Regions from separate parts of the Streptomyces sp. NPDC051636 genome, predicted to be linked through region 2. Evidence: riboswitches for the same ligand, from Rfam matches in the RefSeq annotation. Region 2 holds a riboswitch; the other holds the start of a gene.
What was found. Region 2 has a riboswitch for S-adenosylmethionine ahead of ACIBBH_RS01450 (aminotransferase class V-fold PLP-dependent enzyme). Riboswitches for the same ligand answer to the same signal wherever they lie in the genome.

Region 1: another riboswitch for S-adenosylmethionine. It lies ahead of thrC (threonine synthase); the one in region 2 lies ahead of ACIBBH_RS01450 (aminotransferase class V-fold PLP-dependent enzyme).

Annotation. Positions count from the first base shown of each region.
Region 1 is NZ_JBITDA010000014.1:47,371-54,726, forward strand. It holds gene groL (chaperonin GroEL) at 1-394, opposite strand, end outside; gene ACIBBH_RS23820 (cold-shock protein) at 700-903, opposite strand; gene ACIBBH_RS23825 (MoaD/ThiS family protein) at 1,346-1,621, opposite strand; gene thrC (threonine synthase) at 1,618-2,901, opposite strand; SAM riboswitch class I at 2,920-3,075, opposite strand; gene ACIBBH_RS23835 (glucosyl-3-phosphoglycerate synthase) at 3,241-4,185, shown strand; gene ACIBBH_RS23840 (trehalose-6-phosphate synthase) at 4,258-5,658, shown strand; gene otsB (trehalose-phosphatase) at 5,938-6,813, opposite strand; gene ACIBBH_RS23850 (DUF3263 domain-containing protein) at 6,850-7,083, opposite strand; gene ACIBBH_RS23855 (extracellular solute-binding protein) at 7,119-7,356, opposite strand, start outside.
Region 2 is NZ_JBITDA010000001.1:299,773-307,128, reverse strand. It holds gene ACIBBH_RS01460 (rhomboid family intramembrane serine protease) at 1-408, shown strand, start outside; gene ACIBBH_RS01455 (Lrp/AsnC family transcriptional regulator) at 405-686, shown strand; gene ACIBBH_RS01450 (aminotransferase class V-fold PLP-dependent enzyme) at 763-2,124, opposite strand; SAM riboswitch class IV at 2,304-2,420, opposite strand; gene ACIBBH_RS01445 (hypothetical protein) at 2,498-2,671, opposite strand; gene ACIBBH_RS01440 (PRC-barrel domain-containing protein) at 2,706-3,062, opposite strand; gene trpD (anthranilate phosphoribosyltransferase) at 3,212-4,276, opposite strand; gene ACIBBH_RS01430 (cytochrome bc complex cytochrome b subunit) at 4,390-6,048, opposite strand; gene ACIBBH_RS01425 (Rieske 2Fe-2S domain-containing protein) at 6,045-7,103, opposite strand; gene ACIBBH_RS01420 (c-type cytochrome) at 7,100-7,356, opposite strand, start outside.

The DNA of each region.
Region 1 (7,356 bases), on a different contig from region 2:
CCAGCAGGGCGGCGGAGACGGCCTCGACGGCCTTCTCGATGCCGCGCTTGAGGGCCATCGGGTTGGCGCCGGCGGCTACGTTGCGCAGGCCCTCCTTGACCAGGGCCTGGGCCAGGACGGTCGCGGTGGTCGTACCGTCACCGGCGACGTCGTCCGTCTTCTTGGCGACTTCCTTGACCAGCTCGGCGCCGATCTTCTCGTACGGGTCCTCGAGCTCGATCTCCTTGGCGATGGAGACGCCGTCGTTGGTGATCGTGGGGGCGCCCCACTTCTTCTCGAGGACGACGTTGCGGCCCTTGGGGCCGAGGGTGACCTTGACGGCGTCCGCGAGCTGGTTCATGCCGCGCTCGAGGCCGCGCCGCGCCTCCTCGTCGAACGCGATGATCTTGGCCATGTGAAGTGGTCCCTCCAGGACTGGGGGTGATTCCTTCGGACCGCGCCCGCGCCCGCGACGGACGGCTCGCGGGCCCCGTGGTTCCTTGCCCCACTTGGCCTGCGGGCCTCACCGACCCGGTCCTTCGCTGTCACTCTCACCTTCAGAGTGCTAACGCCAATGATTAGCACTCGCCCCCTGCGAGTGCAAGCGGCTACCGGGGTTCGGGCGGGGCGCTCCGCCGCACGGACGGGCGCGTGACCGTGTCCGGACAGGACGAAGGGCCCGCACCCTGCCGGATGCGAGCCCTCCGCCAATAAGAACGTTCAGGCGGTGACGCGAACCATGTCGGCCTGCGGACCCTTCTGGCCCTGCGAGATCTCGAACTCGACCCGCTGGCCCTCTTCCAGGGTGCGGTAGCCGTCCATCTGAATCGCGCTGTAGTGGACGAAGACGTCCGCACCACCGTCGACCGCGATGAAGCCGTACCCCTTCTCCGCGTTGAACCACTTGACGGTGCCCTGAGCCATGCCTAACTCCCCTATTACTGGCCCTTGCACAGATCCACACTTCGCGGACCCGGGTCAGACCTCACCCCCCAATGGTTTGGGGGCGTGCGCCGGAACGCGTCGACCGCGGCTGAATGTATCTGTCCAACTGCCGTCTGCAACAGGTCAATCGGACGAGAATTCCGGCCGGGCCCGGTCGGAAATCTGCCAAAAATTCGGCGGAATTCGGGGCAAGTCGGGCTCCACAAAAGGCACAAAAGCCGCAAAAAGCACGCACACTTTGGCTACATCTCATCGGGTGTGCGGCACGAATCCAGGGCTTGCGGCCCGGGCTCGGGAGCGTGTTCCCCAACTGTACCGCGCTCAATCACACTGAATTGCCCCCTCCGCTTCTCTCACGGAGGGGGCAATTCGATGAACTCTCGGTAACTGGTGTTACCGATGGTAATGATCGGTCATTCGGTCAGCCGCCGGCTACGGCCGGAATGATGGAGACGCCCGCGCCGTCCGGGGTCGCCGTCTCCAGGCCCTGCTCGAAGCGCACGTCGTCGTCGTTGACGTACACGTTGACGAAGCGGCGCAGCTTGCCCTGGTCGTCCAGGACACGGGCGGCGATTCCGGTGTGGTTCTTCTCCAGGTCGGCGATGACCTCGCCGAGGGTCGTGCCCTCGGCGCTCACCTCGGCCTGGCCGCCCGTGTAGGTGCGCAGGATGGTCGGGATACGGACGGTCACGCTCATGCGAGGCCAGCCTCTCGGAAGGAGTCGAGGTTCGGGCGGATCGTAGCGGTCAGGCCGGTGCCCGCCACCGCGTCCAGGGTCTTCAGGCCGTCGCCCGTGTTGAGGACGACCGTCGTCTTGGTGGGGTCGAGGACACCGTTCTCGATCAGCTTGCGCGTGACGCCCACCGTCACGCCGCCCGCCGTCTCCGCGAAGATCCCCTCCGTGCGGGCCAGCAGCTTGATGGCGTCCACCACCTGCTCGTCCGTCACGTCCTCCACCGCCCCGCCGGTGCGGCGCGCGATGTCGAGGACGTACGGCCCGTCGGCCGGGTTGCCGATCGCCAGCGACTTGGCGATGGTGTTCGGCTTCTGCGGGCGTACGACGTCGTGTCCCGCCTTGTACGCGGTCGACACCGGCGAGCAGCCCTCGGCCTGGGCGCCGAAGATCTTGTACGGCCTGTCCTCGACGAGCCCGAGCTTGATCAGCTCCTGCAGACCCTTGTCGATCTTCGTGAGCTGTGAGCCGGAGGCGATCGGGACGACGATCTGGTCCGGCAGCCGCCAGCCGAGCTGCTCGCAGATTTCGTACGCCAGGGTCTTGGACCCCTCCGCGTAGTACGGCCGCAGGTTGACGTTGACGAAGCCCCAGCCCTCGCCGGCCGGGTCGCCGATCAGTTCGGAGCAGAAGCGGTTGACGTCGTCGTAGTTGCCCTCGATGCCGACCAGCTCGCCGCCGTAGACCGCGGCCATGACGACCTTGCCCTGCTCCAGGTCGTGCGGGATGAACACGCACGAGCGGAAGCCGGCCCGGGCGGCGGCGGCGCCGACGGCGCCGGCGAGGTTGCCGGTGGAGGAGCAGGAGAGGGTGGTGAAGCCGAAGGCGCGCGCCGCTTCCAGCGCCTGTGCGACGACACGGTCCTTGAAGGAGTGCGTCGGGTTACCGGAGTCGTCCTTCACATACAAACCGCCGGTGACGCCGAGCTCGCGGGCGAGGTTGTCGGCCTTGACGAGCTTGGTCCAGCCGGGGTTGATGTTGGGCTTGGTCGCCACATCGGCCGGGACGGGCAGCAGCGGGGCGTAGCGCCAGATGTTCGCGGGTCCCGCCTCGATCTGCTTGCGGAGTTCCTCGGTGTCGTAGGCCGAGAAGTCGTAGGCGATCTCGAGCGGGCCGAAACACTCCTCGCAGGCGAAGACCGGGCCGAGCGGGACCCGGTGGCCGCACTCGCGGCAGCTCAGCGCCGCTGCGGGGCCGAGGTCTACGGTGGAGTCGGTGGTGCTTGCAACAGTCTGCACAGCCATGTGAGGCGAGGCCCTTTCTCCTCATCTTCCCCACGACGCATCTCGCCGTGAGACGGATTTGGCACCTTCCCTAGCCGGGAGCCTCGCTGAAATGATCAACACTGATCTACGAGACCGGCTGGAGGGTTGCCGGGGCTTCAACGGGCCGTGTCCCTCTGCCCCTCTGGATGAGCGGTATGTGGTTGTACGCACAACGACCCCCGACATGCGATGGTCATCAGCGTTGTTCAAGACTGTAACCGAAGGCCAGGACAGTTGAGATAGCCGTCCGAACCGCGAGATGGATCACATACCACCCGATCCGCAGCTCGCCGAGAGAACGCAGAGGAGCCGCGCACTGTGCTGAAGGAAGTCGAGCGCTGGCTGAGCACCCGCTCCTGGTCCGTGACCGATCGCCCGCTCCACAAGATCCTGGCCGCCAAGCAGCGCACGGGCCAGTCGGTCAGTGTCGTGCTGCCCGCTCTCAACGAGGAGGAGACGGTCGGCGACATCGTCGCCATCATCCGTCACGACCTGATGCAGCAGGTCCCGCTCGTCGACGAGATCGTGGTCGTCGACTCGGGGTCCACCGACCGCACCTCCGAGGTGGCCGCCGCGGCCGGCGCCCGGGTCGTCCATCGCGACGACATCCTGCCGCGCATACCGGCCGTGCCCGGCAAGGGCGAGGTCCTGTGGCGCTCCCTGCTGGTCACCGGCGGGGACATCGTCTGCTTCATCGACGCCGACCTGAAGGACTTCTCCTCGGACTTCGTCTCGGGGATCGTCGGCCCGCTGCTGACCGACCCGGAGGTGGACCTGGTCAAGGGCATGTACGACCGTCCGCTCGGTGGGGCGGCGGGCCAGGGCGGCCGGGTCACCGAGCTGATGGCGCGCCCGCTGCTGAACATGCACTGGCCGCAACTGGCCGGGTTCGTGCAGCCGCTCGGCGGCGAGTACGCGGCCCGCCGCTCGCTGCTCGAGCAGCTGCCCTTCCCCGTCGGGTACGGCGTGGAGCTGGGCATGCTGGTCGACGCGCTGCACCTGGTGGGTCTGGACGCCCTGGCCCAGGTGGACGTCGGGGTCCGCAAGCACCGGCACCAGGACGGGCAGGCGCTGGGCCGGATGGCCGCGGCGATCTACCGCACCGCCCAGCTCCGGCTGGCCCGCGGGCACCTCATCCGTCCCTCCCTCACCCAGTTCGAGCGGGGCGAGGACGGCTTCGAGCCGCGCACCTTCTCCGTGGACACGGAGGAGCGGCCGCCGATGGTGGAGATCGCGGAGTACGCCGAACGGCGAGTGGCCTGACCCCGGTGGTGTCACCCGACCGGGGAGGGGCCGTACGTTTGAGCGTTTCCGGGCCGGGCTAGGTTGAGGCTTATGGCTTCCACGGCTTCCACGCACGGTGCTGAGGTGCTGGTCGCGTCCAACCGCGGCCCGGTTTCGTACGAGGTACGCCCCGACGGCTCGCTGCACGCCAAGCGGGGCGGCGGCGGACTGGTCTCCGGGCTGTCCGCGATCGGCTCGGACGCGAACGCCCTGTGGGTGTGCGCGGCGCTGTCCGACGGCGACCGCGAGGCGGTACGGCGCGGGGTGGGCGAGGCCGGCGTACGGATGCTGGACATTCCGGCCGACGTGTACGCCGACGCCTACAACGGCATCGCCAACTCGGTGCTGTGGTTCGTCCACCACATGCTGTACCAGACGCCGCTGGAGCCGGTCTTCGACGCGGAGTTCCGCCGCCAGTGGGTGTCGTACGAGGCCTACAACCGGGCCTTCGCGGAGGCGCTGGCTCAGGAGGCGGCGCAGGGCGCGGCGGTGGTCATCCAGGACTACCACCTGGCCCTGGCTCCCCGGATGCTCCGCGAACTCCGCCCCGACCTGCGCATCGGCCACTTCTCGCACACCCCCTGGGCCCCGCCGGACTACTTCCGCCTCCTCCCCGACGACATCGCGGCCGAGCTGCTCGGCGGGATCCTGGGCGCGGACCGGGCGGCCTTCCTCACACAGCGCTGGGCGGACGCGTTCACCGACTGCTGTCACGCCGTCCTGGGCCCCGGCATCCCCACCGGTACGCGCATCGGCGTGCACGGGCTGGGCGCGGACGCGGACTTCCTGCGGCAGCGGGCGCACCAGCCGGACGTGAACGAACGGATGGCGGCGCTGCGGACGGAGATCGGCGAGGGGCGGAAGGCTGTCGTCCGGGTCGACCGCACCGAGCTGTCCAAGAACATCGTGCGCGGGCTGCTGGCCTACCGGCAGCTCCTCGACGACCACCCGGAGTGGCGCGAGCGGGTGGTGCACGTGGCGTTCGCCTACCCCTCGCGGCAGGACCTCGCGGTGTACCGCGACTACACGGCTCAGGTGCAGCGGGTGGCGGAGGAGATCAACTCCTCCTACGGCACGCCCGGCTGGACCCCGGTCGTCCTCCACGTCAAGGACGACTTCGCCCGCTCCCTCGCCGCGTACCGCCTGGCCGACGTGGCCCTGGTCAACCCCATCCGGGACGGCATGAACCTGGTCGCCAAGGAGGTCCCGGTCGTCTCGGACGAGGGCTGCGTGCTGGTCCTGTCGCGCGAGGCGGGGGCGTACGAGGAGCTGGGCGAGGACGCGGTGACCGTGAACCCGTACGACATCGGCGGCACGGCCCGCGCCCTGCACCAGGCGCTCACCATGCCGGACGGCGAGCGCGCGGAACGCACGAAGCGACTGGCCGCCGCGGCCACCGCGTTGCCGCCGGCGCGGTGGTTCCTGGACCAGCTGAGGGCCCTGGACACCTGATCCCGGCCGGGCGCGGCGGCGTGGCCCTGCCCACCCTGACCCGGCAACGACGTGACCGGGGCGGCCGACACGTCGGGCAGCGGGCGACGGCCGGGCAACGGTGGCTGCCGCCGCGGCGGCACGTCGGTCACGCGCGGCAGCGGGCGTGCGGTCGGCAGTCTGCCACTTGGCGGCCGACGGCCGGGCGACGGCAGCCGGCCGACCGCTGACGGCACGGGGCCGCAACGGGCAACCAGCGGGCGACGGCGTGGCCGCCGGGTGGCTGAGGCGCTGCGCCGGTCAGCCCAGGGCTGCCGCGAGCCGTCGGAGCAGGCCCACGACTCCCTGCGGGCCGTCCACCACCAGGTCCGCCCGTTCCGCGAGCTCCGTCACCTCCGTGCTGCCGCTGCACACCAGGAGGCCGGGCACACCGTCGGAGCGGAGTTTGTCGACGGCGGCGAAGGCGGGGAGGTCGCCGAGGTCGTCGCCGGCGTAGAGGACGGACTCGGCGCCGGCCTCGCGGACGTACTCCAGGAGGGCGACGCCCTTGTCCATGCCGGGCGGGCGGAGTTCGAGGACCATGCGGCCGGGCTCGACGATGAGGCCGTGCCGGGTGGCGAGGTCCGTGAGGGGTTCGCGCAGGGCCTCGAAAGCGGCCTGGGGGTCGTCGGCGCGGCGGGTGTGCACGGCGACGGCCCGCCCTTTCTCCTCGATCCAGGTGCCGTGCCAGGCGCCGATGCGGTCGAGGAAGCCGGGCAGTTCGGCGCGGACGGCGGTGACGCCGGGGTGCGGGGCGGGGGCGCTGACGGTGCCGGTGACGGCGTCCCAGCGTTCGGCGCCGTAGTGGCCGAGGACGACGAGGTGCTCCAGGCCGGGGACGCCCGCGAAGCCGCCGTACCGCACGGCGACGCCGGCCGGGCGGCCGGTGACCACGGCTACGGCGGCCACCTTCGGGGCGAGGGCGGCGAGCGCGGGGACGGCCTCCGGGTGGGCGCGGGCCTGGTCGGGGTCCGCGACGATCGGGGCCAGCGTCCCGTCGAAGTCGAGCCCGATCACCGCCGATCGGGGGCGCTCGAGCAGCGCGCGCAGCCCGTCCCGCCCGGCCTGGGTGGCGGGGGTCGGCAGCGGGTCCATCGGGTTGTCCGGGTCCGTCGAGTCCGTCGTGTGGATGCCCATAGAGCGACCTTATCCACGCAGGCCCGGATGCACTCCTCAGCGCTGGGAGCGGCGCTCCTCCCGGACCCGGCGCAGGCGGTTGACCGTGACCGGGTCGTGGGCCAGGGCGCGCTCGTCGTCGAGGAGGGCGTTGAGGAGCTGGTAGTAGCGCACGGGGGGCAGGCCCAGTTCCTCGCGTATCGCGCGTTCCTTCGCGCCGGGGCCCGGAAAGCCCCGGCGTTCCAGGGCGAGGATGTCCTGTTCGCGTCGGCCCAGCTCGTCCCGTTCCATGTCCTGAACGCTAACGCGGGGCACTGACAGGCGGCTCAGCCCGCGGAGCCGCTGTCGGCCGAGGTGGCCGCCGACTGGAGGCGGCTGAGGACGCCGGCGGGGCTGCCGCCGGGGGTGACGGCCTGGCCGATGGTCTTCTTGACGTCGGCGCTGACCGATGCCCAGGAGGTCTTGCCGACGGGGTAGAGCTCGGAGGTGGGGAGCTCCTCGAGGAAGGGCCGCATGGCCTTGTCCCGGGAGGAGCCGGCCATGACGTCGGACGCGGAGCTGGTG
Region 2 (7,356 bases):
ATGGGCCGCGTGCAGTTCACCCTGTTCTACGTCGGCTGCGGCTACCTGGCGCTGCTCGGGTACGCCGCCGCCAACGCCGCCTCCGAGCAGTCCCTGGTGGGGGCGTCCGGGGCGATCTCGGCGGTCCTCGGCGCGTTCCTCTACCTGTTCCCCGGCGCGCGCGTCACCAGTCTCCTGCCCTTCCTGTTCTTCCTCCCTCTGCGCTTCCCCGCCTGGGTCGTGCTCCCCTTCTGGGCGGCCCTCCAGTGGCTGGCGGCGGGCCGTGCCCCGCAGGGCCCCGGGGTGGCCTACCTGGCCCACCTGGTCGGCTTCGCGCTGGGCTTCGTCTTCGCGTGGGTGCGGTTCGGGCGGCCGACTAAAGTGAAGGCCGCCCCAGCTCCGGCCCCCGAGGGAGAGAACCAGCCGTGATCACCGCGATCGTGCTCATCAAGACCAGCGTGGACCGGATTCCCGAGATCGCGGAGCAGATCGCCGCGCTGGACAGTGTCAGCGAGGTCTTCTCCGTCACCGGCACCTATGACCTGATCGCCATGGTCCGGGTGAAGCGGCACGAGGACCTGGCCGAGGTCATCCCGGGCCGGATCAGCAAGATCCCTGGTGTGGAGGCCACCGACACGCACGTGGCGTTCCGTACCTACTCCCAGCACGACCTGGAGGCGGCGTTCGCGATCGGGCTGGACAACTAGGACTGCTAGGACTACTACGACTGCTGGGACGACCGAACGCGCGCCGAGCCTGCCCAGGGCCCCGGGCGTACCGGGATCAGACGGCCGGGACGCAGCGCCCGTCCTCGGTGCGGTACCGCCACTTGGCGCCGTCCCGGACCAGCTCCTTCACCGCGTTCACGAACCGCTCCACGTGCTCGTCCGGCGTACCCGCGCCGAAGCTGACCCGGATGGCGTTGAGGGACTTCTCCCCGGGCGCGGCCTCGGGAGCCCCGCACTCGCCCTGCGTCTGCGCGTCGCTGCCCAGCAGGGTGCGCACGAGGGGGTGGGCGCAGAACAGGCCGTCGCGCACGCCGATGCCGTACTCCGCGGAGAGCGCGGCGGCGAAGTGGGAGCTGTTCCAGCCCTCGACGACGAAGGAGATCACGCCGACGCGCGGGGCGTCGTCACCGAAGAGGGAGAGGACCCGGACCTCGGGCACCTCGGCGAGGCCCGCGCGGACCTTCTCGATCAGGTGCCGCTCCCGGGCGACCAGCGTGTCGAAGCCGGCCTCCGTCAGCGCCTTGCACGCGGAGGCGATGGAGTAGGCGCCGATGACGTTGGGCGAGCCCGCCTCATGCCGCGCCGCGCTCTCGTGCCACTCCACGTCCACCCCCCCGTCCGTGCGCCGGGTGACCTTGCGGCTGGCGCCGCCGCCCGCGAGGTACGGCTCGGCCGCGCGCAGCCAGTCGGCGCGGCCGGCCAGGACGCCGGAGCCGAACGGGGCGTACAGCTTGTGTCCGGACAAGGCGACCCAGTCGACGTCCAGGTCCTGAACGGACACCGGGTGGTGGGGGGCCAGTTGGGCGGCGTCCAGCACGATCCGGGCGCCGTGCGCGTGGGCGGCGGCGGCCAGTTCCCGTACGGGCCACAGCTCGCCGGTGACGTTCGAGGCGCCGGTGACGCACACCAGGGCCGGGCCGTGGGGGTCGCGGTCGGCGAGAGCCCGCTCCAGCGTCGACACGGCCTGCCGCGGGGTGCGCGGGGCGTTGAGGTAGGTGACCCGCGCGTCCTTCCAGGGCAGCAGCGAGGCGTGGTGCTCGGTCTCGAAGACGAAGACCTGGCAGTCGGCGGGCAGCGCGGCGGCGAGCAGGTTGAGGGAGTCGGTGGTGGACCGGGTGAAGATCACCTGGTCGGCCGGGCGGCAGTCGAGGAACTCGGCGACCGTCTTCCGGGCGTTCTCGAAGAGGTCCGTGGACAGCTGGGAGAGGTACCCGGCACCGCGGTGGACGCTGCCGTAGTACGGGGCGTACGCCGCCACGTCGTCCCAGACCCGCTGGAGCGCGGGGGCGCTGGCCGCGTAGTCGAGCGCGGCGTAGGTGACCTCCCCGCCGGTGACGAGCGGCACGGTGACGTCCCGGCCCAGAACGGGCAGCGGGGTGCAGACGGACTGGTCGGCGGCGACGGTGGGGACGGACATGGCGAACTCCCGTGAGAGGCAAGGCGAAACCGCCACGCGAGCGCGCACGGCTCGAGCGTGGGGAAGGGAAAGGGGTATGCGGAGGCGGGGCTCTACGCCCTATCGCATTCGCTTGCTCACAGAAGGCTCCCTCGACGACCAGGACCCCTGGTACTGCGCTCGTTCAAAGAGCCGCGAGGGGTCCGCGCTTGCCGTAGACCTCGCTGCCTACGGCCTGGTCTTCACCCGGGGCACCCCGCCACGGACGGAGGGTTGCCGGACAGTCGGCCGGGGCCTCATGACTGTCACTCATGACCTGGAGAAGAACGTACGTGACCCGATCACCGGCCCGCAACTCGTGTCCGGATCGCGGGACACCCTCCTGGCGTCGGGATCAGCGGACGAAGTGGTGCCGACGCGAACGCCGGGACCAGCGCACGCCGAACAGGACCAAGTCGGCGAGGAGCACCACGGCGCCGATGATCAGCAGGTAGAACAGGCCTTTCACTGCCACGCCGATGAGTCCCAGGACGATGGCAACGAGGATCAGGAACAGGAAGAGTGCCATCGGTGACCACATCCTCGCTCTCCACCCGGTCCGGTCAGCCGCGCGCGAGACGGCGTCCGTGGTCGGCGTCGGCCTGGTAGGGCCTGTCGTAGTGTTCGAAGATCTCGTGCTCCCGCTCGACCGGCAGGACGTCGTCCGTGCCGATGGAAGGCGCCTTCTTCACCTGCGCCCGGGAATGGGCCACCTTCACGTAACCGGGTCCGAGAGTCGCCTCGTCGAGCGGGACGAAGACCAGCCGGTGCCGGGTCGGCAGCCCGGTGCGGACGGTCGCCATGGCAGGCGCGTCGGTGGCGGTGTCCACGTACACCGCTTCGAGGGCCCCGATCTTGCGGCCCCTGGGATCGATCACGTCGTGGTTGCGCCACTCGCGGACATCGGCTGAGTGGATCATGTCTCGCTCCTTGGGGACCGCCCCTCCCGGACACCGCAGGCGGAAGCGGAGCGGCCGCGGGAGAGCTGCCACGTCTTCACTCTACTCCCGCCACCCCTTCGGCCGACGGCTCGAGTACCCGACCCGGCACCTCCCGCGACCGCTCGAGGTCACGCGTTGCTCGCGGCCACCCAGCGGTCGAGGGTCCGCTTGGCCGCCCCCGTATCGATCGACTCGGCCGCCTTGCGCATCCCGGCGCGAATCTGCTCGGCCAGCGGCTCTTCCGTCGGGTCCAGGGCCACCAGGGCCGCCGCCGAGTTCAGCAGGACGGCGTCGCGTACGGGGCCCGCCTCACCGTCGAGGAGCCTGCGTGCGACCTCCGCGTTGTACGACGGATCACCGCCGCGCAGGGCCTCCACCGGCACCAGCTCGATGCCGACGTCGCGCGGGTCGAAGCTCTCCTCGACGACCTTGCCGTCGCGCACCACCCAGACGTGTGACGTGGACGTCGTCGTCAGCTCGTCGAGGCCGTCGTCGCCGCGGAAGACCAGGGAGGAGTTGCCGCGTTCGGCCAGGACACCCGCGATCATCGGCGCCAGACGGGGGTCCGCGACGCCGACCGCCTGGGCCTTCACCTTCGCCGGGTTGGTCAGCGGCCCGAGGGCGTTGAAGACCGTCCGGATGCCCAACTGTGCCCGGGCGGCGGCCACATGACGCAGCGCCGGGTGGAACTTCACCGCGAAGCAGAAGGTGATGCCCGCCTCCTCCGCGACCTCGGCCACCCGCAGCGGTGTCAGGTTCAGATTGACGCCCAGCTTCTCCAGGACGTCCGACGAGCCCGACGCCGAGGAGGCCGCCCGGTTGCCGTGCTTGACGACCTTCGCGCCCGTGCCGGCCACCACGAGCGCCGACATCGTGGAGATGTTCACCGTCTTCGCGCCGTCGCCGCCCGTGCCGACGATGTCGACCGTGCGGCCCGACACCTCGATCACATTGGCGTGCTCGTACATCGCCCGGACCACGCCGGTGATCTCCTCGACGGTCTCGCCCTTGGCGCGCAGCGCCACCACGAAGCCGGCGATCTGCGCGTCGGTGGCCTCGCCGCGCATGATCTGGTCCATCGCCCAGGCCGTCGCGTCGGCACTCTGGTCACGGCCGTACAGCAGGGCGTTCAGTACCCCGGGCCAGGAACGGCCCGCCGCGGTGTCGCCTCCAGCGGGGGTCACAGCGCTCATCAGCCGCTCCTGGTCGTCGTAGAAGAGTGTGATCCCACCCTATCCAGCCCGGGGCATGGCGAAGGGCCCCGTCCGAAGACCGGACGGGGCCCTTGCCGTGGCGTGCGCAGCGATCAGTGGTGGCCGTGGCCGCTCGTGATCTCCTTGTACTCCTCGGCAGTCGGCTTCGGGATCTGGGAGTCCTCACCGTAGTAGGCGCCGCTGAGCTTGGCGCGCAGCTTCTCCGTGCCCTTCACCTTGCGCTCGACACCGTTCTCGTCGACCGTCGGGCCGATCTCGGCCGGCTTGTACTGGTGGTGGGCCGTGAGGGTGTGCAGCTGCTCCTGGCTGAGCGGCTCGTGGACCTCGATGAACTCACCGTGCGGCAGGCGCTTGATGATGCCGGTCTCGCGACCGTGCAGCACCTTGTCGCGGTCCCGGCGCTGCAGGCCGAGGCAGATCCGCTTGGTGAGGATGAACGCGATGACCGGTCCGGCGAAGAAGCCGATGCGGACGAACCAGGTGACGGCGTTGATCGACAGGTGGAAGTGCGTGGCCCACAGGTCGTTGCCACCGCCCACCAGACCGATCATGTACACCGTGACCCAGGCGACGCCGAACGCGGTACGCGTCGGGGCGTTGCGCGGGCGGTCCAGGATGTGGTGCTCGCGCTTGTCGCCGGTGACCCAGGACTCGATGAACGGGTAGACCGCGATCGCCGCCAGCACGAGGCCGAAGAGGATCAGCGGGATGAACACGCCCAGGACGAGCGTGTGACCCCAGAAGTTGATCTCCCAGCCCGGCATGTAGCGGACCAGACCCTCGGCGAAGCCCATGTACCAGTCGGGCTGGGCACCGGTGGACACCTGGTCCGGACGGTAGGGACCCATGGCCCAGATCGGGTTGATCTGCGCGATCGCCGCGATGGCCGCGATGGCACCGAAGACCAGGAAGAAGAAGCCTCCGGCCTTGGCCATGTACACCGGCAGCAGCGGCATGCCGACGACGTTCTCGTTGCTCTTTCCGGGGCCGGCGAACTGCGTGTGCTTGTGGTAGAAGACCAGGATCAGGTGGCCCACGACCAGGCCGAGCATGATGCCCGGCAGCAGCAGGATGTGGATCGAGTAGAACCGGGCCACGAAGTCGTGGCCGGGGAACTCGCCGCCGAAGAGGAAGTACGAGATGTACGTGCCGACGATCGGCGTGGACAGGATCGCGCCCTCGGTGAAGCGGACACCGGTGCCGGAGAGCAGGTCGTCCGGGAGCGAGTAACCGGTGAAGCCGGTGAACATGCCCAGGACGAACAGCAGGAAGCCGAACAGCCAGTTGATCTCACGCGGCTTGCGGAACGCGCCGGTGAAGAACACGCGCATCATGTGCACGAACATGCCGGCCAGGAAGATCAGCGCGGCCCAGTGGTGGATCTGCCGGATGAGCAGACCACCGCGTACGTCGAAGGAGATGTGCAGGGTCGAACTGAACGCCTCGCTCATCAACTGGCCCTGCAGCGGGACGTAACTGCCGTGGTACTCCACCTCGTTCATCGACGGGTGGAAGAACAGCGTCAGGTACACACCCGTGAGGATGATGATGAGGAAGCTGTACAGGCAGACCTCGCCCAACATGAACGACCAGTGGTCGGGGAAGATCTTGCGCATGTTGGACTTGGCCAGGGAGTAGATCCCGAGCCGGCCGTCGGCCCAGTCGGCGACGCGCTCGCCGGCCGGCGCCTTCCCGCGGGGGCGGCCCGCGCCAGCGGCGGACGGACTCGTTTCGTTGGGTGTAGTACTCATCCGCGCTCCCAGAATGCAGGACCGACGGGCTCCTCGAAGTCGCCGAGCGCCTGGAGGTAACCCTCGTCGTTCACGCCGATGCGGAGCTGAGGCAGGGCGTGACCGGCGGGGCCGAAGATCACTCGGGCACCGTCGGAGAGGTCGAAGGTGGACTGGTGGCACGGGCACAGCACGTGGTGCGTCTGCTGCTCGTACAGCGAGATCGGGCAACCGACATGGGTGCAGATCTTCGAGTACGCGACGATGCCCTCGTGCGACCACTCGAGCTCGCGCTTGTCCTTGATGTTGTCCGGCTGGAGCCGGATGATCATCAGAGCCGCCTTGGCGATCTCGTTCTGGAACTCCTCGTCCGCCTCCTCCAGGCCCTCGGGCTTGGCGAAGGTGAGCGAGCCGACCTGGACGTCCTCGGGACGCAGCGGCTGGTTGGTGTTCACGTTGACGAGCAGCTTGCCCTTGGCCCACAGCGTGTGGCGGAGCGAGGTCCCGGGCAGCGGGCCGAGGTCGCGCAGCAGGACGACGCCGGAGAGCGGCACCAGGGTGAGCGCGCCGAGCATCGTGTTGCGGATCAGCTTGCGGCGGCCGAGCGCCGACTCCTTGGCGCCCTGCTTGAAGTCCGCGTGGACCTGCGCCCGGACCTCGGGTGAGGCCTCGATCGGGTGACGCTCGTCGGCGATCTCCACGTCGGACATCAGGGTGCGGGCCCAGTGGACCGCGCCCGCGCCGATGCAGAACAGCGCCGTACCCAGCGTCAGGCCCAGCGCGAAGTTGAGCGCGCTGATGTGCCCGATCGGGAAGACGAAGATCGACTTGTCGGCCGGGATCGCCACGTAGGCAGCGATGAAGCCGATGGTGGCCAGCATCGACACCGTGAACAGCAGGGCGACCACACGCTCGGACCGCTTGGCGGCCCGCTCGTCGATGTCCTGGATCCGGTGCTCGTGCGGCGGAAGACCCGGGTCGGCGAACGGGTTGCGCTCGTCCGCCACGCCTACGGCGCCGTGCGTGGTGTCCCGCTCGGCGGGCAGGTTCTCTTCTGGAATGTCTTGGCTACTCATGACTTCTTGGCCTTTGCGGTCCGAGCGGCGACCCAGACGGCGACCGCGATCAGGGCACCGAGACCGAAGATCCACGCGAACAGACCCTCACTGACCGGCCCGAGGCCGCCCAGCTCCAGACCGCCGGGGTTCTCCGTCTCGTCGCTGTTGACCGTGTGCAGGTACGCGATGATGTCCTTCTTATTCTTCTCCGACAGTGTGGTGTCGGGGAAGGACGGCATGTTCTGCGGGCCGGTCTGCATGGCCTCGTAGA